DNA from 2 places in the Pseudomonas sp. BIC9C genome. Region 2 is predicted to be linked to the other one. Evidence: predicted binding sites of a transcription regulator. Region 2 holds the regulator's gene; the other holds the start of a gene.
What was found. The regulator sigma-54, encoded in region 2, starts transcription at its own class of promoters, with help from an activator protein. The targets are predictions, from matches to a motif close to ANTGGCATNNANNTTGCTNT.
Positions count from the first base shown of each region.

Region 1: a site for sigma-54 is predicted at 6,555-6,574, ahead of glnK (P-II family nitrogen regulator). Genes of this name have one in related genera too.

Region 1 covers NZ_JAWDGM010000006.1:236,292-247,744, reverse strand. The annotation lists gene RS887_RS24815 (helix-turn-helix domain-containing protein) at 1-457, opposite strand, end outside; gene RS887_RS24810 (ATPase) at 482-1,573, opposite strand; gene RS887_RS24805 (hypothetical protein) at 2,045-2,638, opposite strand; partial or broken gene RS887_RS24800 (YifB family Mg chelatase-like AAA ATPase) at 3,104-3,949, opposite strand; gene RS887_RS24795 (hypothetical protein) at 4,217-5,017, opposite strand; gene RS887_RS24790 (hypothetical protein) at 5,119-5,565, opposite strand; gene RS887_RS24785 (accessory factor UbiK family protein) at 6,101-6,361, opposite strand; gene glnK (P-II family nitrogen regulator) at 6,782-7,120, shown strand; gene RS887_RS24775 (ammonium transporter) at 7,156-8,493, shown strand; gene RS887_RS24770 (secondary thiamine-phosphate synthase enzyme YjbQ) at 8,708-9,133, shown strand; gene sutA (transcriptional regulator SutA) at 9,235-9,558, shown strand; gene RS887_RS24760 (HAD-IA family hydrolase) at 9,744-10,451, opposite strand; gene xerC (tyrosine recombinase XerC) at 10,448-11,347, opposite strand; gene RS887_RS24750 (DUF484 family protein) at 11,350-11,453, opposite strand, start outside.
Region 2 covers NZ_JAWDGM010000002.1:870,955-882,407, forward strand. The annotation lists gene RS887_RS13870 (YhdP family protein) at 1-2,317, shown strand, start outside; gene RS887_RS13875 (carbon-nitrogen hydrolase family protein) at 2,516-3,370, shown strand; partial or broken gene tldD (metalloprotease TldD) at 3,383-4,824, shown strand; gene yjgA (ribosome biogenesis factor YjgA) at 4,885-5,409, opposite strand; gene pmbA (metalloprotease PmbA) at 5,518-6,864, shown strand; partial or broken gene RS887_RS13895 (ZIP family metal transporter) at 7,019-7,282, shown strand; gene RS887_RS13900 (HPr family phosphocarrier protein) at 7,306-7,578, opposite strand; gene rapZ (RNase adapter RapZ) at 7,594-8,451, opposite strand; gene ptsN (PTS IIA-like nitrogen regulatory protein PtsN) at 8,454-8,918, opposite strand; gene hpf (ribosome hibernation-promoting factor, HPF/YfiA family) at 8,931-9,239, opposite strand; gene RS887_RS13920 (RNA polymerase factor sigma-54) at 9,314-10,807, opposite strand; gene lptB (LPS export ABC transporter ATP-binding protein) at 10,992-11,453, opposite strand, start outside.

The DNA of each region.
Region 1 (11,453 bases), on a different contig from region 2:
TGCTTGCATTCTGAACGCTCATCTCAAGCGCCTGTGCTACCTGGGTGGTGGTAACGGAGCGGTTAGCCAAGACGACATCGAGCAGGGGAAGGCTAGCAGGAGAAGGCGCAGGGCCCACAAACCGGCACTTGCCATCTATCCAGCACGTGACTCGAAAATCTCCAGATATCGCAGCACCTTCTAAGTTAGCGATTATGTCTTCATCAGCTAAGTCACAAATGAAGAAGGAGATTTTTTTAGCGTACTGTTTAAAAGTGAATATAAGTGATTCGCGGAGAAATGAAACATCGGCTCCATCAATGTTCTTGAGGGATATGCCAATTGTTTTGATGCCTACAACTGAGGCAATCTTTTCCAACAACTTGGCATGAGCCTTCCTACCCCTGGCAGTACCATAGGGGTTGTTGCTTCCATCCGTGAAGTCGTGAAGGTCGATTATGTAAGTTTTCTCGTTCATTTCTTGAGTTTAATCAGAATGTATTTATTTGTCAAGTTTGAATTCAAAGACGATATGTGTTCCGCGAAGCCGAGGTAAGCCTAATGACCAACTGTGATTATGCAAGTCATTTTCTTTATAAGTCAGTGCGACCGAAAAATCTTCTTGGCGAATACTAATTTTCGCATTAAGACTTTCCGCGTACCCGCTACTTGTGTAAAGGCCAGCCCCACCTTTTCCTTTACCTCTACTGCTCAATCCGCCCTTACGCATGGCATGAATGATGAGTTGAGCATCTGAAGCTTCCAGTGTTTTAGGGAATTGATTTGCAACGTCAGGAAAATGCAGGTCTAACGCAGGTCGGAGGGTCGAGCAGATTCCTTTCCCAGAGTCTGAGATGACCGCCACAATAGACGTCGAACCTTTCAACGTGTAGCTCTGGAGGCCCGCAAAGCCAGGGATTTTCGTGCCAGAATGTTCCTCGGCGTTTCCGATCAATTCCCCCAATACGCAATGAAGCTTTTGAGCATGGTTCTTTCCAAAAGCATCAATGAAACTTAACTTAAAACGTTCTGGTACGTTTTCATCGCTGTTGGCGTCGATAGGCAGCAACTCTACCAATTTGGTGGTGTTTGCTTTATGACGAAGTGCAGTCGAACTGCTGGGTTTGCGGGGTAGGACTTTAATAGATTTAGTGAGTCGGTCGAAGAAGCCTGCTCTATTCAAATAAGAAAGTGCGTCAGGGTTCTCGCTGAAATCGAGCTCTACAATCCGCTTAACTTCCGCTAACTGATTGGCCAGTGCTAAAATTCTAGAGGCGGCACAAAATAAAACTTTGCGCTCCTTAGGAATTTTCAAAATGATATGACCATGCACACTGTCGAGCGGAGAGCCATATTTGACTAGTGAGCGCTCAAAGTGTTCCTGAGTAATCCAGGTTCGGCTGGCAGTGAACTCGATCTTGAGACACGCATTCTTCTTCAGAAGCCAGACGAAATTTTCGTCTTGCACAAACTCCTCAAGATTATCGTAGAGGCATTTGGTGACTTCCCGGCGTTCACAGTTTAGAGCTTTGGCGATATCTCGAGCTTTCAAACCCGGGCTATCGCTTAAGATCTGGGCAATCCTTTTCCGCATGAAGAGTTCGCTTAACTTCTTGATCTTATAGTCTTTCTTTGGTAATCCCAAAGCCCTGTTTTTACACTTCCTTCCACCGAAACCGTTGCCAGTCAGGTTTGGAAATTATACCCCTAGGCCCAGAGAATCAAAATGCCATCTATCTGAACCAGCTGAGATAAATACGCCCTCGCTGGCCTTAACCGAGTGCGACGACCACACGAAGTCCGCCAACTTTGCGTTTTTTCTCACTGGAAGCGAATTGTTAAAGAGCGGTGATACTGCTGCGGGCTGTCTTGGATCGCTGGACAAGCTGTCGCAGGGTTTGGTCTCATGACTTATACTGTATGGATGTACAGTACATGTTTTCTTTTGCGCTTAGCAAGCCCCCTCGTCTCGATGTGATACGGAAGCTCCCGTTAATACGAGTCCAAAATGGAGATTCTGTCGAGTGGCTAGGCAGGATGGGTGGCGGGTTGAGGCGCGATCCATTTATCGATTAGCCGTGAATGCGGCCTGGCGGTGTAGCTCAATCGTGAAAGGCTTTCCGGAGGGATCCATTGCCAGCAAAATCACGCGATCTGACCTCACCGATTGCAGGTGGAGTTCGTCTGACAACCCACTTGGATAGGAACTGTCTAGATTGCGCATTGGTTCTCCAGATAGCTTGGCCACCAGCTCAGGAGAAAAATCGATGCCCGCCAGATTGACCGATTTGGGCAGTGTATTGAGGCTGATTAGGGATATGGAAAGCAGGTCGCGATCTGTTGTCCAAGTGCCAGCTCCTATGACGTTGTATGAGAACTTGAACTTCTGTTGCTTGACCTCCCCTTCAAGAGTTATCACCCCGCCTACGTTGTATTTACCTTCATGCAGGTAGGTTGTCAGTCCCTTAAAGCTCCAGGTGCCATCCGTAATTGGAAAGGAGTAGTTCGTTTCCCATCGGCCGATAAGATCGGGATTATGATTGTTGAGTGGGGAAAGTGTTAAATACAGGGAAGCCAGCCCAGCGAAGCCGCTCAAAATGCCTATGATAGTGCCAATTTTCTTGGTCACTGGTGCGGAAGCCCAGTCGAGAAATTTCATACGAAGTGTCCTTTTTTTGAATGCCTAAACGATTGCTTATCCAGTACTGCGCCTTAAGCGCATTGCGTTTGGATCGTATCGGCTGACTTCTTATTCGCTGAATATCTCTTGGCCACGTTACCGCCCTAGATCGCGGGTATCGCCCACGGCGGTGCGAAGGCTCCTGGCAGTTTGGAAGGTTGGCGAACCGTGCTGCGCCTTATTCCCCCCAAGGTAAAGATATCTTTCCTTTAAGCGCTGAAAATGGCCATAGAGGCAATATTTCTTTACTTACGGCAAAGCAGTGCGTCTTGAAGGATTGCACGGCCCGAGCGCACTCGAAGAATCGAGCAGCATCAGCAGCCAGTTTGATGAGGCCGGTACAGCAAGGACCTTTTGGATACGCATGACGCGTCAGCGGAGCGTGTAATCGCATTTTTCCTCTCAGTTTATTCCTTGTTTTCTCATTAATTTCTTTTTGTCCCAGCCGCCGCCGACCAAGGCCGGCCCGGAAGCGGAGTGGTGGGGTTGGCGGAATGGTCTTTGCGGCCATTGGCTCAATGGCACGCAACTGGTAACGGATTGAATGGCTGCGACTTCAAGCGCTTCATTTTCGGCTAGCGGTGGGAGCAAACCCGGTAAACGACTCGCCAACAGCGTTTTCCCCGTCCCCGGCGGCCCGCTGAGCAGGAGGTTGTGAGCCCCCGCCGCCGCAATCAGCAAAGCGCGCTTGGCCGAGAGTTGGCCCTGTACTTCATTCAAGTCAGGATAGGGTTTGCTGGCATAGAGCAAGCCGTTGGAGACATAAGGCTCAATCGGTGTATGCCCATTGAAATGCGCAACAGCCTCAAGCAGATGATCCACGGCAATCACTTTCAGTCCCGAGGCAAGGCACGCTTCCTCGGCGTTCGCTCGCGGCACCATCAACCAGCGCCCGGCCTTGCGCGCCGCCAGCGCTGCCGGCAAGACCCCACGAACCGCCCGCACGGCACCTGATAGCGCCAACTCCCCAAGGCATTCCGCATCATCGAGTGTCAACGTAGGCACCTGCACACTGGCCGCGAGAATCCCCAGGGCAATCTCCAGATCGAACCGCCCGCCATCCTTGGGTAAATCCGCCGGCGCCAGATTCAACGTGATCCGCCGCGCCGGAAATTGCAGCCCCGAATTGATGATCGCACTGCGCACCCGATCCTTGCTTTCCTTCACCGCCGCTTCGGGCAGGCCGACCATGGTCAGCGATGGCAAACCATTGGCCAGGTGGACTTCAACGGTGACAGCGGGTGCATCCACGCCAATCTGGGCGCGGCTGTGGACGATGGAGAGGGACATGGTCGTTCCTTGAGCTAAACGGGGGCCGCTTCCTGCGGTTTTTTGAAGGGTAGTCGCAGAGTCTGGCCGGAGAGGAGGGAAACTTTCGCAGAATGTTGCTGAAGCCTCGATCTTGAACAGCAGCCAAACGCTGCGTTCGACTGCGGTGGCTCCCTCCTGAGTAATCGCACTACTCAACGCCGTTTGCGAGTTGCATAAGGATCACCTGCAAAACATATCGCACGTATTTGACATCTCGGATTTATTAAATGTGTAAAATCAAATAACTTATGTTGCGACAGTATTTTTGAGGGAAGTTGTGCCGGTAAATAAGCTGCTGTCACCTTCTATGATTTTGCTGGCGAAGCCCTCGGTATCCGTCTTCTTTTTACCTTCTGCGATATGCGTAAAATAGTTGAAGTCTAAATCTATCCAGTCCGTAAGTTTGGTTTCGTAATCGTTTGGATACTGTGCTTGCACCACTGGGGGTAGACCCTTGTAATGGTCAAGGACACTTTGGAAGAATTTGGTGAGTTTTCCGGTGCTGTTATATTCATATTCTGCTTCGGCCACCACTCTCTGTCGCCATGCAAATTCTTGTTTGGCTGACTCTTCCAGTGCTGCCCGTCTTTCATTGACGGTAAAGGTTCCGCTGTCATCGTAAGTGATTAACGCAAGTTGATCCATGGGCATTCCGGAAAACGGATTTTTGCCGAGTCCGTTTGTATACTGTGTCGCACTTTTGGCACGCGCTAATAATGTGGAGTTATCTGAGTCTGGAACTTCAGAATCGTACTTTGATTTGTTGGCAGTGTAATTGGCGCTCTCCAATTCGTTGAATGTATTTCTAGCCATCGAACCAAGTTCCGTTCTAGTGAGGCGTGCATCCCGGGCCTGTGCGCGTACTGAGGCTTCGCTCAACTGGCTCGCTAGCGTGGAAACGGTACTGCTATCTCGTACCTTGCCAGATGGGCCTTGGGGTGTGCTTTGGTTGACAGCTGGTGTTTTGTTGGGAGTCGCGGTCAATGTTTTTGCTCCAGCCAGCGCTGTGCCGCTGTTAGCTGCAGTGTTGATTGGTAAGTTAACCATTTATTGCCACTCCCTGCTCGAAAACTAAAATATGATATGTCGCCTAATAATGTTGACTCTTTAGCAAAACCTTACACGCACCGTAGGGGCTGTTATATGCTTTACTTCATGGTGATCTCTACTGACCAAGCATAGGAGGACGGATTTGTTTTGGTTGTTTTTATGGTGCAGTTGGCCCCGCCACCAGGTGTGGCCGTATGATTCCACTTTGGAGTTTTGCTCGCGCCTGAGCCAGTAGCGGCCACAAATGTAGCTAGGTAAACACATTCCTTGTTGCCAATTTGATATCTCAAATTAGCATGGTTGTAATCAGGTGATATCCGGCTTTGTATTGTGTAGGTGTCTGTGCCATTTGCAATCACGGACACTTGTGGAGTAGGTGACGCATTTGCTTTCGTTATAGCTTCGTTGTTGGATATAGGGGTGTACGTAGCAGTCTGGGTTCCAAGATTTTTGAACGTGACTGTCACAGGTGGCCCTGCGACAGCTGCACTTATGTGAAGTGCAGTCAATGCGAAAGCCATAATTGACGGCTTGAACGATTTCATGGGTGTTGCTCCTTGTGGTGTTGGTAAAAGTATTCCATTTAGAAAATCGCGTTCATCACAAACTATTATCCAGTCCTTCAGTAAGGTCTTGAATTTTCTCGAGCGGGTGCAATTCCCGCATACAAATGAAGGAAGCAGCCGCTGATTTTCGCCAAACGAATCGGGTGGCAGTTGTGCGCGGGTTTGCGAACCGGCGACTCTGGAAAAATCGGCAGACCCGAAGGTCTTCCATGTACGACCACTATTCGAGAAAGAGATAAATCTCTGGTTTGAACGCGGCCACGGTGCGTTGGGTGGTATTCGAGTCGCCAAACCCATTGCTGATTAAATCAGCTGAGAGTGAGCTTAGAAACCGGAGCTTTGCAACGCAATCGGACGGCAAATGAGATCTTTGTAGGAAATTGCCGGGTTTCTTGCAGGCTTGAAGATCCCAGCCTGCGGCAATTCCTACAGCTGAGTCTGAAGGTTATTCCGAGCTATCGCGAACAAGCTCGCTCCCATTTTGGATCGGGTTTGAAAGTGGGGACAGGGGGGGTTACTCGCTCGGCGGATTCAGCTTCGCTTCCAGCTCCGCCACCTTCGCCTCAAGGCTTTCCAGCCGAGCCCGGGTGCGTGCGAGTACAACCATCTGACTATCAAACTCTTCCCGACTCACCAGATCCAGTTTGCTGAAGCCGCTCTGCAGCAACATCTTGAACTGGCTTTCGATTTCAGCTTTCGGCAGAGGCGTGTCGCCGCTGAAGAGGCGGGAGGCTGTGCCGGTCAGGGCGTCGAGGAAGTCTTTTGGCGCGAGCATGGGCAATGTCCTGGAAACAATGACGGGCAGTGTATCACGCAGTGTCTATAGTCATTTGCGCGGGCAAGGGGTGCACGCTTTTCGCGCATGGGGACGGACGGCGTTGCACCGTTGTTGTGCGTAACGTGCCGGGTGTTGTCGCGAAGTATCAGCCATCCGCCGGCAAGAGCTTGAAAACAGTCAGTTTTGTGGAGATGGCAAGCTTTCTGCTTAGTCCCTCATGACCCATGCACTGATGCAGTCGCTGTGACGAATGCAGTGCGCCAAGCGGAACGCGGGGGAGTGTTTCGTTAGGAGTGGTTAGCTGGCGTCGGACGGGCAGGTAAGGCCGACGATGCGTTACAAAGCCAGGCACTGCGCTTAGACTTGAGACGGGTTTGTTTTCCTGGGGCAAGTCCACCAATTCGGGAGAGAGTTTTCATGAAGCTAGTCACTGCCATCATCAAGCCGTTCAAGCTGGACGACGTACGCGAGTCGCTGTCCGAGATCGGCGTGCAGGGCATTACCGTCACTGAAGTCAAAGGCTTTGGTCGGCAGAAGGGTCACACCGAGCTGTATCGCGGCGCGGAATACGTGGTCGATTTCCTGCCCAAGGTGAAGATCGACGTCGCCATCGACGACAAGGATCTGGACCGGGTAATCGAGGCCATCACCAAGGCTGCCAACACCGGCAAGATCGGTGACGGCAAGATCTTCGTGGTCAATCTGGAACAGGCGATTCGCATCCGTACCGGCGAAACCGATACCGACGCAATCTAAGCCGCCACAAACCCAACGCCCCAGGAGAAAACAATATGACTCTGCGTAAATTCGCAGGGCTAGGAGCCCTGTTGTCCATCGTAATGCCCAGCCTTGCTTTGGCGGCAGACGAAGTGGCGGCCCCAGTCCTCAACTCCGGCGACACCGCCTGGATGTTGACCTCGACAGCCCTGGTACTGTTCATGACCATTCCCGGCCTCGCGCTGTTCTACGGCGGCATGGTTCGGTCGAAAAACATTCTTTCCGTGATGATGCAGTGCTTCGCCATTACCGGTCTAATCAGCGTCCTGTGGGTCATCTATGGCTACAGTATCGCGTTCGACACCACGGGCATGGAGCAGGGCGTCGTCAATTTCAACTCGTTCTTCGGCGGCATGGGCAAGGCATTCCTCGCCGGCATCACGCCAGCCAGCCTGACCGGGCCTGCGGCGCTGTTCCCTGAGGCTGTGTTCGTCACCTTCCAGATGACTTTCGCCATCATTACCCCGGCGTTGATCGTCGGCGCCTTCGCCGAGCGGATGAAGTTCTCCGCGATGCTGGTGTTCATGGGCGTGTGGTTCACCCTGGTTTATGCGCCGATTGCGCACATGGTCTGGTCCGGCAACGGCGGCCTGTTGTGGGACTGGGGTGTTCTGGATTTCGCCGGCGGCACCGTGGTGCACATCAACGCCGGTGTGGCCGGTCTGGTTGCCTGCCTGGTGCTGGGCAAGCGCAAAGGCTTCCCGACCACGCCGATGGCGCCGCACAACCTCGGTTACACCCTGATGGGCGCGGCCATGCTGTGGGTCGGCTGGTTCGGTTTCAACGCCGGTTCCGCCGCTGCGGCCAACGGTACCGCCGGTATGGCGATGCTGGTGACGCAAATCGCTACCGCCGCTGCTGCACTGGGCTGGATGTTTGCCGAGTGGATCACCCACGGCAAACCTAGCGCATTGGGTATCGCTTCGGGCGTGGTTGCCGGTCTGGTGGCAATCACCCCGGCTGCCGGCACCGTTGGCCCGATGGGCGCGCTGGTAATCGGCCTGGCGGCTGGCGTGGTGTGCTTCTTCTGCGCTACCACCCTGAAGCGCAAGCTCGGTTATGACGACTCCCTGGACGCCTTCGGCGTGCACGGTATCGGCGGTATCCTCGGCGCAATCCTCACCGGTGTGTTCGCCGCGCCGTCCCTGGGTGGCTTCGGCACCGTGACCGACATCGCCGCACAAGTGTGGATTCAATGCAAAGGCGTGGGCTTCACTGTGATCTACACCGCGATTGCCACATTCATCATCCTCAAGGTGCTGGATGCGGTCATGGGCCTGCGCATCAACGAAGAAGAAGAAGCGGTTGGCATCGATCTGGCGCTTCACAACGAACGCGGCTACAACTTGTAAGTACGCGCGTAAAAACTTGCCCGGCTTGCCGGGCATTTTTTTTGTCTGAAATTTGTCATTGAAGAGGGCGCTGAAAGGTTTTTTCCTGCGGGTTTTGCGATGTTTGTGTCGGGTGTTTTTGTGCAGGCAAAGGCTTACAGGATTGAAGGAATATTAGGGCCTTTGTTTTTTCCCAGAGCGCGCTAGAATGCGCCCCGAACGTGCGGAGAACTGTATGTGGCAACAGACTCTGATTACCTTGCGGGCGAGGCCCCGGGGCTTTCATCTGGTAACGGACGAGTTACTCGCCGGCCTGCCTGAACTCAAGGCGTGTCGGGTCGGTCTGTTGCATTTGTGGCTGCAGCATACCTCGGCGTCGTTGACCATCAACGAGAACGCCGATCCGGCGGTACGTCGCGACTTCGAACGGTTTTTCAATCGTCTGATCCCACAAGGAACAGACGGCTATGAGCATAACGACGAAGGCCTGGACGACCTCCCGGCGCACTTCAAGGCCAGCGTGCTTGGCTGTCAGCTCAGTTTGCCGATTTCGGCAGGCCGGCTGGCGTTGGGGACCTGGCAAGGCGTTTACCTGGGCGAGCACCGTGATCATGGCGGTGCCCGTAAAGTCCTCGCCACCGTGCACGGTGAAGAGGCATAACCGCTGGTCAGCAGCGGCTGTTGATTTTTTTCCGGCAGCCTTCGACAGAGGGCAAAGCTGGGCTATAACTAATCTGCTTTTCGCAAGTCATGAGGTAGAACATGAGCGACGATGATCTGGAAAACGACGACCTCGAAGTAGGCGACGACGACGAAACCGAAGAAGGTCTGGAAGCAGCGGCAGAAGACGTCGCTGAAGACGACGGCGGTGATGCGCCGGTTCCGACCGCCAAAGGCAAGGCCAAGGCAGCGGTATCGGTCGATGAGCTGCCGAGTGTCGAAGCCAAGAACAAGGAACGCGACGCCCTGGCCAAGGCCATGGAAGAGTTCCTGGCTCGTGGTGGCAAGGTGCAGGAAGTGGAGGCCAATGTGGTCGCCGATCCTCCCAAGAAGCCTGACAACAAGTACGGCAGCCGGCCTATCTGAGCCTGTTACCCGCTTGCTGAAAAAGCCCGCCGTCGCCGCGGGCTTTTTCATGCCTGAAACAAAACTTTCAGATTGAATACAGTCCACTGTGGGAGCGGGCTTGCTCGCGAATGCGGTGTACCAGTCGACATTGATGTTGGCTGACACGGCGCCTTCGCGAGCAAGCCCGCTCCCCAGGTTTTGTGTCAGGCCGAAGCTGCGTTCCACAACGCCAACAACGCCGGCAACTCGGTCAGGCTGCGAATCTCGGCATCCGGCAGGCGTTCGGCTTCCCAGGTCTTGCCCGACGGGTTGAACCAGATTGCCCGCAATCCTGCCTGCTGCGCCCCGGCAATGTCATCACCCGGATGATCGCCGATGTGCACCGCGGATTCGGCGGTTACGCCGCCGCGTTGCAGCGCCTCATGAAACAGCCGTGCATCGGGTTTGGCGATGCCGATGTCTTCGGCGCACAACGCAAACTTGAAGTAGTCCGCCAGCCCCAGCCGACGCACATCGGCATTGCCGTTGGTGACCACGCCGAGGGTGTAATGGTTGGCCAATACTTCCAGGGTCGGTTGCACTTCCGGGAAGATTTCCAACTGATGTCGGGCATGCAAAAACACTTCGAAACTCTGATCGGCCAGGTCGGACGCTTCTTTGTGGGGGTAACCGGCTTCTTCCAGCGCCTGGAACAATACGCGGCGACGCAGGGCACTGATGCGGTGCTTGAGGTTTGGCTCGATGCTCAGGATGCGTTCGCGAATGGCCCACAAATGCTCCACCGGCACCGCGCCCAGATCAGGTGCGTGCTCAGCCAGCCATTCACGCAATATGGCTTCGGCGCTGACGATCACGGGGGCTGTGTCCCACAGGGTGTCGTCGAGGTCGAAGGTGATCAACTGAATACTCATGAATCGTCGCCTTTCGTGCGTTTGGCCCGTGGGTGGGCGCTGTCGTAGACCGCTGCCAGATGCTGGAAGTCCAGGTGGGTGTAGATCTGCGTGGTCTTGATGTCCGAGTGGCCGAGCAGTTCCTGCACCGCGCGCAAGTCCTGGGAGGACTCCAGCAAGTGGCTGGCGAAGGAGTGCCGCAGCATGTGCGGGTGCAGGTTCTGCCCCAGTTCGCGCTCGCCGGCCGCCTTGACCCGCACCTGGATCGCCCGTGGGCCCAGGCGCCGGCCTTGCTGGCTGACAAACACCGCATCGTCCGCCGGGTTGGCCATGGCTCGCAGGGGCAGCCATTGTTCCAGCGCCTCGCGGGCCTTTTTGCCTACCGGCAGCAGGCGGGTCTTGCTGCCTTTGCCGAGCACCTGGACCATGCCATCTGCCAGGTCGAGCTGATCGAGATTGAGCCCCGTCAGCTCCGAAAGCCGCAACCCGGAGGAGTAGAACAACTCCAGGATCGCCTGGTCCCGACGCGCGAGAAAGTCATCTTCAACCCCGCCTTCAAGCAGCTGCAGGGCACGGTCGGTGTCGAGGGTTTTCGGCAGGCGGCGTTCGCCTTTGGGTGGTGCCAGGCCGTTGGCCGGATCGTGGTCGCACAGGCCTTCGCGGTTCAGGTAGTGATAAAGCCCGCGAACGGCCGACAGCAATCGCGCCAGGCTTCGCGATGATTGACCCTGGGCGTGCAGGCGGGCAATCAGGCTGCGCAGGCGCTGGATGTCCAGCGCCGCCCAGCTGCCGATGTTCTGTTTGGCGCACCAGCCCAGCACTTTGTCGAGGTCGCGGCGATAAGCCGACAGCGTATGCGGCGACACCTGTCGCTCACTGCGCAGGTGTTCGCAGTAAGCGTCCAGTTGCCGTTCCACGTTCAGCGTACCGAGCGCAGGGAGTTGTTGACCCGTGGCAGCACGCGACCCATGACTTCAGCGATGTAGCTCAGGAACAGGGTGCCTACCGAGCTTTTGTAGTGCT
Region 2 (11,453 bases):
TTTCGATCACACCCAGGAAGACTACATGGACCTGCGGGTCGGCCTGGTGGACGGTGACGGTCGCTACACCGCCAAGTACTTGCCGGCGGTCCTCAGCCCGGCGCTGGATGAATGGCTGCGCACCGCGATTCTCAAGGGCGCGGTGGATCAAGGCTTCTTCCAGTATCAAGGGTCGCTCAGCCACGGTGCCGCAGACGCGGATCGCAGCATCAGCCTGTACTTCAAGGTTCACGATGCCGAATTGGCCTTCCAGCCGGGCTGGCCCCATGTCGGCAAGGTCAGCGGCGACGTGTTCGTCGAAGACAGCGGTGTGCGGATTCTGGCCAGCAAGGGCCAATTGCTCGACACCCAGGTCAACGATGTTTACGTCAACATTCCCCATGTGCCTGCCGGGCAGAACGTTCATTTGTTCCTCGATGGCGGATTTGCCGGCGGTTTGGGCGATGGCCTGAAAATCCTCCAGGAAGCGCCGATCGGCACCGGGGCAACCTTTGCCGGCTGGGAAGGCGAGGGCGACCTGCAAGGCAAGTTGAACCTGGACATTCCACTGGCAAAAGGCGAGGAGCCGAAGATCCTCGTCGATTTCAAGACCGCCAAGGCACGCTTGAAACTGGCCGAACCTGTGCTGGAACTGACCCAGCTCAAAGGTGATTTCCGTTTCGACAGTGCCAAGGGCCTGAGCGGGCAGAGCATCAGCGCAAGGGCATTCGACAAGCCGGTCAGCGCGCAGATTTTTGCTGATGGCAGCCCGGGTAAACTCAATACCCGGGTGACCGCGTCGGGCCAGGTCGAGGTCAGGAAACTGACCGATTGGCTGAAGGTGACCCAGCCTCTGCCGGTGAGTGGCGTGATCCCTTATCAACTGCAACTGACCCTCAACGGCGCCGACAGCCAATTGCGGGTCAATTCCAGCCTCAAGGGCGTGGCCGTCGATTTGCCTGCGCCGTTCGGCATGACCGCCGATACCGGGCGCGACACGACGTTCCGTATGACCTTGCAGGGCGACGAACGGCGCTATTGGGTCAACTACGGGAATCTGGCGAGCTTCACGTTCGCGGCCCCGGCGAGCAATTTCGCCGACGGTCGCGGGGAATTGTCCCTCGGTGGCGGCGAGTCGGTATTGCCTGATACCAAAGGCCTGCGGGTACGAGGCGTGCTGTCGGAGCTGGACGTTGGCCCGTGGAAGGATCTGGTGGATAAATACGCCGGACAGGACCCCAGCGGCAGCGCCAGGCAATTGCTCAGCGGCGCGGATTTCAAGGTGGGCAAGCTCAGCGGTATCGGCACCACGCTCGATCAGGCCTCGATCCAGCTGACGCGTAAGGCTTCCGCCTGGGCGCTGCAACTCGACAGCCAGCAGATCAAGGGCAACGCCAACCTGCCCGATACGAACGCGGTGCCGATCACGATCAATCTGCAAACCGTGCGCCTGCCCGCACCGGACCCGGCCGTGCAGGCCGATGAAAACTCACCGGATCCATTGGCTTCGGTAGACCCGACGAAAATCCCCGCGATGGACATCACCATCAATCAGTTATTCCAGGGCCAGGATCTGGTGGGCGGCTGGTCGCTGAAAATTCGTCCGACGGCCAAGGGCATCGTGTTCAACTCGCTGGACCTGGGCCTCAAGGGTATTTTGCTGGTGGGTAGCGGTGGCTGGGAAGGCGTGCCCGGCGCAAGCACTAGCTGGTACAAGGGGCGCATCAGCGGCAAGAACCTCGCCGATGTGCTCAAGAACTGGGGGTATGCACCGAGCGTCACCAGCCAGGACTTTTATATGGATGTCGATGGCCGCTGGCCCGGATCGCCGGCCTGGGTGGCGACCAAGCGCTTCTCCGGCTCGCTCGATGCGACGCTCAATCAGGGCCAGTTCGTCGAGGTCGAAGGCAGTGCCCAGGCGTTACGGGTATTTGGTTTGCTCAACTTCAATTCCATCGGCCGGCGCCTGCGCCTGGACTTCTCCGACCTGTTCGGCAAAGGCCTGAGTTATGACAAGGTCAAAGGGCTGCTGGTCGGGACTAATGGCGTGTATGTCACCCGCGAGCCGATCCGGCTGACGGGGCCGTCGAGCACCATCGAGCTCGACGGCACCCTGAACATGGTGGCCGATCAGATCGATGCGAAACTGTTGGTGACCTTGCCGGTGACCAATAACCTGCCGATCGCCGCACTGATCGTCGGTGCACCTGCGGTCGGTGGGGCACTGTTCCTGATCGACAAGCTGATCGGTGACCGGGTCGCCCGTTTCGCCAGTGTGAAATACACGGTCAACGGGCCGTGGAAAGAACCGAAAATCACCTTCGACAAGCCTTTTTGAAAAGCCATCCTTCGGGCCTATGGAGTAGCATGACCATTACGGCTCGCCCCCCTGTAGGAGCGAGCTCGCTCGCGATGGACGTGAACGATGACGCAGGCCGTCTGAAAAAACGCGTCGCGTTCAAATTCATCGTCGGAGCGCCGCCCGGAGCAAGCTCGCTCCTACAAGGTCTGTGTTTATTTCAACAAGGATAAAGCCATGTCTGTCGCGGTGATTCAAATGGTCAGCCAGAGCGATGTGCTGGCCAATCTGGCCCAGGCCCGTCGACTACTCGAACAAGCGGCCGCTGGCGGTGCGAAACTGGCGGTATTGCCGGAAAACTTCGCCGCCATGGGCCGGCGTGACATTGCCGACATCGGGCGCGCCGAAGCACTGGGCGAAGGCCCGATCCTGCCTTGGTTGAAACAGACCGCACGCGACCTCAAGTTATGGATAGTGGCCGGCACTTTACCGTTACCGCCGGTGGATCAACCGACGGCCAAAGTGCACGCCTGTTCGTTACTGGTGAACGATCAAGGAGAAACGGTGGCGCGCTACGACAAACTGCACCTGTTCGACGTCGACGTGGCGGACAATCGTGGCCGTTATCGTGAATCCGATGACTATGCTTATGGCAACGGGGTGGTCGTGGCGGACACACCGGTCGGCCGGGTCGGCCTGACCGTCTGCTATGACTTGCGCTTTCCCGAGTTGTACAGCGAACTGCGCGCGGCCGGCGCGGAACTGATTACCGCGCCGTCGGCGTTTACCGCCGTGACCGGCGCCGCGCACTGGGACGTGCTGATTCGCGCGCGGGCCATCGAAACCCAGTGTTATGTGCTCGCGGCTGCCCAGGGCGGGACGCATCCGGGGCCGCGGGAAACATTCGGGCATGCCGCCATCGTCGACCCGTGGGGTCGTGTGCTGGCACAACAGGATCAAGGCGAGGCCGTGCTGCTGGCCAAACGCGACAGCAGCGAACAGGCGTCCATCCGGGCGCGGATGCCGGTGTCCAGTCACCGGCGCTTTTTCTCGCAGGGCGCCCAGCGACCTGCATCAGAACGACGAATTTAAGGCGTAAAGCATATGAGCGAGTTGTTGTCCTCAGTCAGTGAACACCTGTTGGCGCCCGGTGGCGTCACGATCGAAGCCTGCAAGGCGTGCTCGGCGATCTGGCCGGGCCGGGCATCGATGCGGCCGATCTGTATTTCCAGGGGCAGATCTCCGAGTCCTGGGCGCTGGAAGACGGCATCGTCAAGGAAGGCAGCTTCAACCTTGACCAGGGTGTGGGCGTGCGCGCGCAATCGGGGGAAAAAACCGGTTTTGCCTACAGCAATGCCATCACTCTTGAAGCCCTGGGCGCGGCGGCGCGTGCCGCCCGTTCGATTTCCCGGGCCGGGCAGCACGGCACGGTACAGGCATTCACCAGCCAGGACGTTGCGCAGTTGTATGCGCCGGACAATCCCCTGGAGGTGCTGACCCGTGCCGAGAAAGTCGACTTGCTCAAGCGAGTCGACGCTGCGACCCGTGCCCTCGACCCTCGCATCCAGCAGGTCACCGTGAGCATGGCCGGTGTCTGGGAGCGGATTCTGGTGGCTTCCACCGACGGCGGTCTGGCGGCGGATGTGCGGCCGTTGGTGCGTTTCAATGTCAGCGTGATCGTCGAGCAGAACGGTCGCCGCGAGCGCGGCGGTCATGGCGGTGGCGGTCGGACCGATTACCGTTATTTCCTCGGCGAAGACCGTGCCATGGGCTATGCCCGTGAAGCGTTGCGCCAGGCGCTGGTCAACCTTGAAGCGATTCCGGCACCGGCCGGTACCTTGCCGGTGGTGCTCGGTTCCGGCTGGTCGGGCGTGCTGCTGCATGAAGCCGTCGGGCATGGTCTGGAAGGCGATTTCAACCGCAAGGGCAGTTCGGCTTATAGCGGGCGCATGGGCGAGATGGTTGCGTCGAAGCTTTGCACCATTGTCGATGACGGCACCCTGGCCGGTCGTCGCGGCTCGTTGAGCGTCGATGACGAGGGCACGCCGACCGAGTGCACCACGCTGATCGAAAACGGCGTGCTCAAGGGCTACATGCAGGACAAGCTCAATGCCCGTCTGATGGGCGTGGCACGCACCGGTAACGGCCGTCGCGAGTCCTACGCGCACCTGCCGATGCCACGCATGACCAATACCTACATGCTCGCCGGCGAAAGCGACCCGGCGGAAATCATCGCTTCGGTGAAACGCGGCATCTACTGCGCCAACCTGGGGGGCGGTCAGGTGGACATCACCAGCGGCAAGTTCGTGTTTTCCACCAGCGAGGCGTACCTGATCGAGGACGGCAAGATCACTGCACCGGTCAAAGGCGCGACGTTGATCGGCAACGGGCCGGAAGCCATGAGCAAGGTGTCGATGGTCGGTAATGATCTGGCGCTGGACAGCGGTGTGGGCACGTGTGGCAAGGATGGGCAGTCGGTGCCGGTGGGTGTCGGCCAGCCAACGCTGAAGATTGATGCGATCACCGTGGGTGGCACGGGCGCGTAAGCGGTTTTTGAAACAGTGAAGCTTCGGGTGAGTTGCAGGGCAACTCACCCGATCAGGGATTCAACGCAGACCGCGTTGAGTCTCGTCCAGCTCACGGATGTACTTGAAGATTTTACGGCTGGAAGCAGGAGGCTTGTTTTGCGCAACCTCATGCTGGGCCTGACGGATCAGGGAACGCAATTGCTGGCGATCCGCGTCCGGGTATTCGGTGACGAATTTTTCCAGGGTTGCATCGTCGCCACCGATCAGACGATCGCGCCAGCGTTCCAGGTTATGGAAGCGTTCGTTGTATTGACGGGTGGAGGCATCGAGTTGATCGAGCAGAACCAGAATGGCGTCAGTGTCCTGATCGCGCATCAGTTTGCCGATGAACTGAAGGTGCCGTTTACGCGCGATGTTCGCAGTGTGCTTGGGCGCATCGGCCAGAGCCCGGCGCAAACCGTCGGTCAAGGGCAGTTTGGCCAGCAAGTCAGGCTTGAGTGTTGTAAGGCGCTCGCCAAGGTCAACCAGAGCATGCAGCTCGCGTTTGACCTGGGATTTGCTTTTTTCTCCCGTATCGAGGGAGTCGTCGTAAGAATCAACCATGGTGGCAGTCCGCTAAGAAACGCCGCCATGATAACCAGTCGGGGGCCGCTTGTCCGGCCCGGTCGCTCGATGACCGTTACCGAAAGCAGAATTTGAGTGGAGAACAGCATGAGTGCAGTTGAAAGCGTCGGCCCACAAGCGTTGCCGGCACTGCAGGAACAAGTCGAGCAGATCATCGCTGAAGCCAGGCGCCAGGGGGCCAGTGCCTGTGAAGTGGCGGTGTCGCTTGAGCAGGGTTTGTCGACTACGGTGCGCCAGCGTGAAGTCGAAACGGTCGAATTCAACCGCGATCAGGGATTTGGCATCACCTTGTATGTCGGCCAGCGCAAAGGCTCGGCCAGCACTTCGGCCAGCGGTCCGGAAGCGATTCGCGAAACGGTTGCCGCTGCACTGGCCATCGCCAAGCACACTTCGGAAGATGAAGCTTCGGGCCTTGCGGATGCCGCGCTGATGGCGCGGGACATTCAGGATTTCGATCTGTTCCACCAGTGGGACATTACTCCGGAACAAGCCATCGAACAGGCCCTGGCCTGCGAAGCTGCGGCGTTCGCCGCCGACAGCCGTATCAGGAACGCCGACGGCACTACCCTCAGCACCCATCAGGGCTGCCGCGTCTACGGCAACAGCCATGGGTTTATCGGCGGTTACGCATCGACTCGCCACAGCCTGAGCTGCGTGATGATCGCCGAAGCGGACGGCCAGATGCAGCGCGATTACTGGTACGACGTGAACCGCCAGGGCGATCTGCTCGCCGACCCGGTCAGCATCGGCCAGCGCGCTGCGCAACGGGCGGCAAGCCGTCTGGGGGCGCGTCCGGTGCCGACTTGTGAGGTGCCGGTGCTGTTTTCCGCAGAGTTGGCCGGGGGCCTGTTCGGCAGTTTCCTGTCGGCGATTTCCGGCGGCAGCCTTTATCGCAAGTCTTCGTTCCTTGAGGGCACTCTCGGTCAGAAGCTGTTTCCCGAGTGGCTGACCATCGACGAGCGTCCGCACCTGATGCGGGCATTGGGGAGTGCTGCGTTCGATGGCGATGGCCTTGCAACCTATGCCAAACCGTTCGTCGAAAAAGGCGAGTTGGTGTCCTACATCCTCGGCACCTACTCCGGTCGCAAGCTCGGCATGCCGAGCACGGCCAACGCCGGCGGCGTGCACAACCTGTTCGTCACCCATGGCGATGAAGACCAGGCGGCGTTGCTGCGGCGCATGGGACGCGGGCTGTTGGTCACCGAGTTGATGGGCCAGGGGCTGAACATGGTCACCGGCGATTATTCCCGGGGCGCGGCGGGTTACTGGGTCGAGAACGGCGAAATCCAGTTCGCGGTCCAGGAAGTGACCATCGCCGGCAACATGCGCGACATGTTCAAACAGATCGTCGCGGTCGGTAATGATCTCGAACTTCGCAGCAACATCCGCACCGGTTCGGTGCTGATCGAGCGGATGACGGTGGCGGGTAGCTAAGTCTCCCTGTGATACAAAAAGGCGCGCCACCCAATGGGTGGCGCGCCTTTTTTATTGGGGTTGTCCCCTGCCTGCTCGCGAATGCGTCCTCGCTTTCGGCGTCGTCTGACACTTCGCTTTCGCGGGCAGGCTCTCTTGTATGGTAGGGCTTGAAGGGAGGAGGAGGGTCAAGGCGTTCCTGATCGGAGCCGAATCAGGGTTGGTCGAGCCGGTGTTCGCGCTGTTGTGCGCCTGGCGGGTGAGCCTGGCCGAGCGGCTGCTGCCATTGGGGTTGGCGCTGGCGGCGGGGGCGATGTTGCTGGTGGTGACCCACGAAGTCATACCCGAATCGCGCCGTAATGGTCATGACAAGCTTGCCAGCCTAGGTTTGCTGGCAGGATTCTGCTTGATGATGGTGATGGATACGGCGCTGGCCTGAAAAGATCGCAGGCTGCGATCTCTTTATTCGCCTTCGTCGAAGAAGTTGTTGATCAAGGCCACTAGCGCATCCAGCGCTTCCTGTTCCTGCTCGCCTTCCGTGCTCAAGTGGATCGTGGTGCCTTTGCCGGCGGCCAGCATCATCATCGCCATGATGCTTTTGCCATCGACCATGGACTCTGGTGTACGACCGGCGCGGATCTGACACGGGAACTGACCCGCCACTCCAACGAATTTTGCAGAAGCTCGGGCATGCAGGCCCAGCTTGTTGATGATCATGATTTCCAGAGCAGGCATCGCGATGTGAATCCTTTAGCTGAGGTCGCGGTGGCGAACCTGGACGTTCTTCAGGGATTTTTGCAGCGTCTGCCCCAGACGCTCGGTCAGGTAGACGGAGCGGTGATGTCCACCAGTGCAGCCAATGGCAATGGTGACGTAGGCGCGGTTGCTGGCGGCAAAACGAGGCAGCCACTTTAGCAAGTATGTGGAAATGTCCTGGAACATCTCTTCGACATCCGGCTGTGCCGCCAGATATTCGGCAACCGGTTGATCGAGCCCGGACTGCTCGCGCAATTCCGGTTTCCAGTAAGGGTTTGGCAGGCAACGCACATCGAACACCAGGTCGGCGTCCACCGGCATGCCGCGTTTGAACCCGAAGGATTCCACCAGGAACGCAGTGCCGGGTTCCGGTTGATTCAACAGGCGTAGTTTGATGGCATCGCGCAGTTGATACAGGTTCAGGCTGGTAGTGTTGATCTTGAGATCGGCGAGGTCGGCAATCGGCCCGAGCAGGACGCTCTCGACGCTGATGGCTTCGGCCAGCGAGCGGTTGGCGTTGGTCAGGGGGTGGCGCCGGCGGGTTTCCGAGAAGCGCTTGAGCAGTGTTTCTTCGTCGGCGTCCAGGTACAGGACATCGCACTGGATGTGGCGGCTGCGGACTTCTTCGAGCAGGTCGGGGAAGCGTGACAGGTGGCTGGGCAGGTTGCGGGCGTCAATGGAAACGGCGACCAGCGGCTGCATCAACTCGGTATGAATCAGCGCTCGTTCTGCCAGTTCCGGCAGCAGGCCGGCAGGCAGGTTGTCGATGCAGTAGTACCCGTTGTCCTCAAGGACGTCGAGGGCGGTGCTTTTACCTGAGCCGGAGCGGCCACTGACGATGATCAAGCGCATGATTACTGACCGTTTTGCTCGTCCAGGACAACCTGATACAGGGCTTCATTGCTCGGAGCGCTGCGCAGTTTGTCGCGCACGTCCTTGCGATCGAGCATGCTGGCGATCTGTCGCAGCAGCTCAAGGTGCGCATCGGTAGCGGCTTCCGGGACCAGCAATACGAACAGCAGGTCAACCGGCGCGCCGTCGATGGCGTCGAAATCGATAGGGGCATCCAGGTGCATCAATGCACTGATGGGCGAAACACAGCCCTTGAGACGGCAATGTGGAATGGCGATGCCGTTGCCAAAACCGGTGGAGCCGAGTTTTTCACGGGCAATCAGCGCCTCGAAGACATCTTGCATCTCCAGAGCCGGCACTTCGCGGGCGATCAGATTGGCAATTTGTTCGAGGGCTTTCTTTTTACTGCCACCCGGCACGTTCACCAGGGAACGGCCGGGGGTCAGGATACTTTCAAGTCGGATCATGGGTTGGGAGTGTTAACGACCGGTTGCGCCCTGAAGGAGGCTCTGGGTCTTTTCCTTATGCTTTTTGAGTTGTTTATCCAGCTTGTCGGTGAGTGCATCGATCGCAGCGTACATATCGGTATGCTCCGCGTTTGCGACCACTTCATTCCCGGGAATATGCAGCGTGGCTTCGATTTTCTGCTTCAACTTTTCGACGGTCATCGTGACCTGCACGTTAGTGATCTTGTCGAAGTGTCGCTCCAATCGTTCGAGTTTTTCGCCGATGTAGGAGCGGAGAGGTTCGGTCACTTCCAGTTGGTGTCCACTGATGTTGACTTGCATACAGCTTCTCCTTCGTTGCCAGTGCATAAAGCGGTAGACCAGATGATCTACCACTGGAACGCTGTGGCGTGGCCCTACATCAACCGCTTGCGTTCGCTCGAAGGCGCGATCCCGAGGGATTCGCGGTACTTGGCGACGGTGCGGCGGGCCACCTGAATGCCTTGTGCCTCCAGTAAACCAGCGATCTTGCTGTCACTCAACGGCTTTTTCTGATTTTCCGCGGCAACCAGTTTTTTGATGATCGCCCGGATCGCCGTGGACGAGCATTCACCGCCTTCGGAGGTGCTTACGTGACTTGAGAAAAAGTATTTCAGTTCATAAATGCCCCGGGGGGTATGCATGAACTTCTGAGTGGTTACCCGTGAAATCGTCGATTCATGCATGCCGACCGCTTCGGCGATGTCATGCAGGACCAGCGGCTTCATGGCTTCGTCGCCATACTCCAGGAAGCCGCGCTGATGCTCGACGATCTGGGTGGCTACTTTCATCAGGGTTTCGTTGCGGCTTTGCAGGCTCTTGATGAACCAGCGGGCCTCCTGCAACTGATTGCGCATGAACGTGTTATCGGCGCTGGTGTCGGCGCGGCGTACGAAACCGGCGTACTGGGCGTTGACCCGCAGCCGTGGCACCGACTCCTGGTTCAGCTCCACCAGCCAGCGTTCGTTGTCCTTGCGCACGATAACGTCAGGAACGACGTACTCGGCTTCGGTGGACTCGATCTGCGAGCCTGGGCGCGGGTTGAGGCTCTGGACCAGTTCGATGACCTGGCGCAGCTCGTCTTCCTTGAGCTTCATGCGGCGCATCAGCTGGCTGTAGTCGCGGCTGCCAAGCAGGTCGATGTAATCGGTGACCAGGCGCTTGGCCTCGGCCAGCCAAGGGGTCTTGGCTGGCAACTGGCGCAATTGCAGCAGCAGGCATTCGCCCAGGTTGCGGGCGCCGATGCCGGCGGGCTCGAATTGCTGGATGCGGTGCAGGACGGCTTCGATTTCGTCCAGTTCGATGTCCAACTCCGGATCGAAGGCTTCGAGGATCTCCTCGAGGGTTTCGTCCAGATAGCCCTGATTGTTGATGCAATCGATCAGGGTCACGGCGATCAGGCGATCGGTGTCGGACATCGGAGCCAGGTTCAGTTGCCACAGCAAGTGGCTTTGCAGGCTTTCGCCGGCCGAGGTGCGGGTGGTGAAGTCCCACTCGTCGTCATCGTTGCTGGGCAGGCTGCTGGCGCTGGTCTGGTAAACGTCTTCCCACGCGGTGTCGACGGGGAGATCGTTGGGGATGCGCTCGTTCCAGTCGCCTTCATCGAGGTTATCAACCGTCGGGGCGCTTTCCTGGTAGGAGGGTTCCTGGATGTCAGTGTTGGGCTTTTGTTCGGCGTTGTCGGCCAAGGGGTCGGAATTGTCGAAGTCGTCGCCTTCTTCCTGGCGTTCGAGCATCGGATTGGACTCCAGGGCCTCCTGGATTTCCTGTTGCAGGTCCAGGGTCGACAATTGGAGCAGGCGGATGGCCTGTTGCAGCTGCGGTGTCATCGTCAGCTGCTGGCCCATTCTCAAGACTAGCGATGGTTTCATGGCTGGGGCTTAACACCTTATTCGCCGGCGCACATGCGCCATCCACTACGGGGCGCCGGAGCGCCAAACATAAGCAAATTATATGCCCGAAACCGTAGCGTTTGCCTAGAGCGCTGTAACAATAAAAAAGTGTTGATTTTTTATCGGGACAAGCGCTCGGACGACCTGCCAGATACCTCTGCCTTTACAGGCGGAACTCATGGCCCAGGTACACTTCCTTGACCAGGTTGTTGGCCAGGATGGTCTCTGCGTCACCTTCGGCAATCAGTTGGCCGTCATTGACGATATAGGCGGTTTCACAGATATCCAGGGTTTCACGAACGTTGTGGTCCGTGATCAGCACGCCAATGCCCTTGGCCTTGAGGTGGTAGATGATCTGCTTGATGTCCCCGACCGAAATCGGGTCCACGCCGGCAAAGGGTTCGTCGAGGAGGATGAATTTCGGGTTGGTGGCCAGGGCGCGGGCGATTTCCACGCGACGGCGCTCACCACCGGACAGGCTCATGCCGAGGTTGTCGCGGATGTGGCTGATGTGGAATTCCTGCAGCAGGCTTTCCAGCTCCTTGCGACGGCCGGCCTTGTCGAGTTCCTTGCGGGTCTCGAGGATGGCCATGATGTTGTCGGCCACCGACAGTTTGCGGAAGAT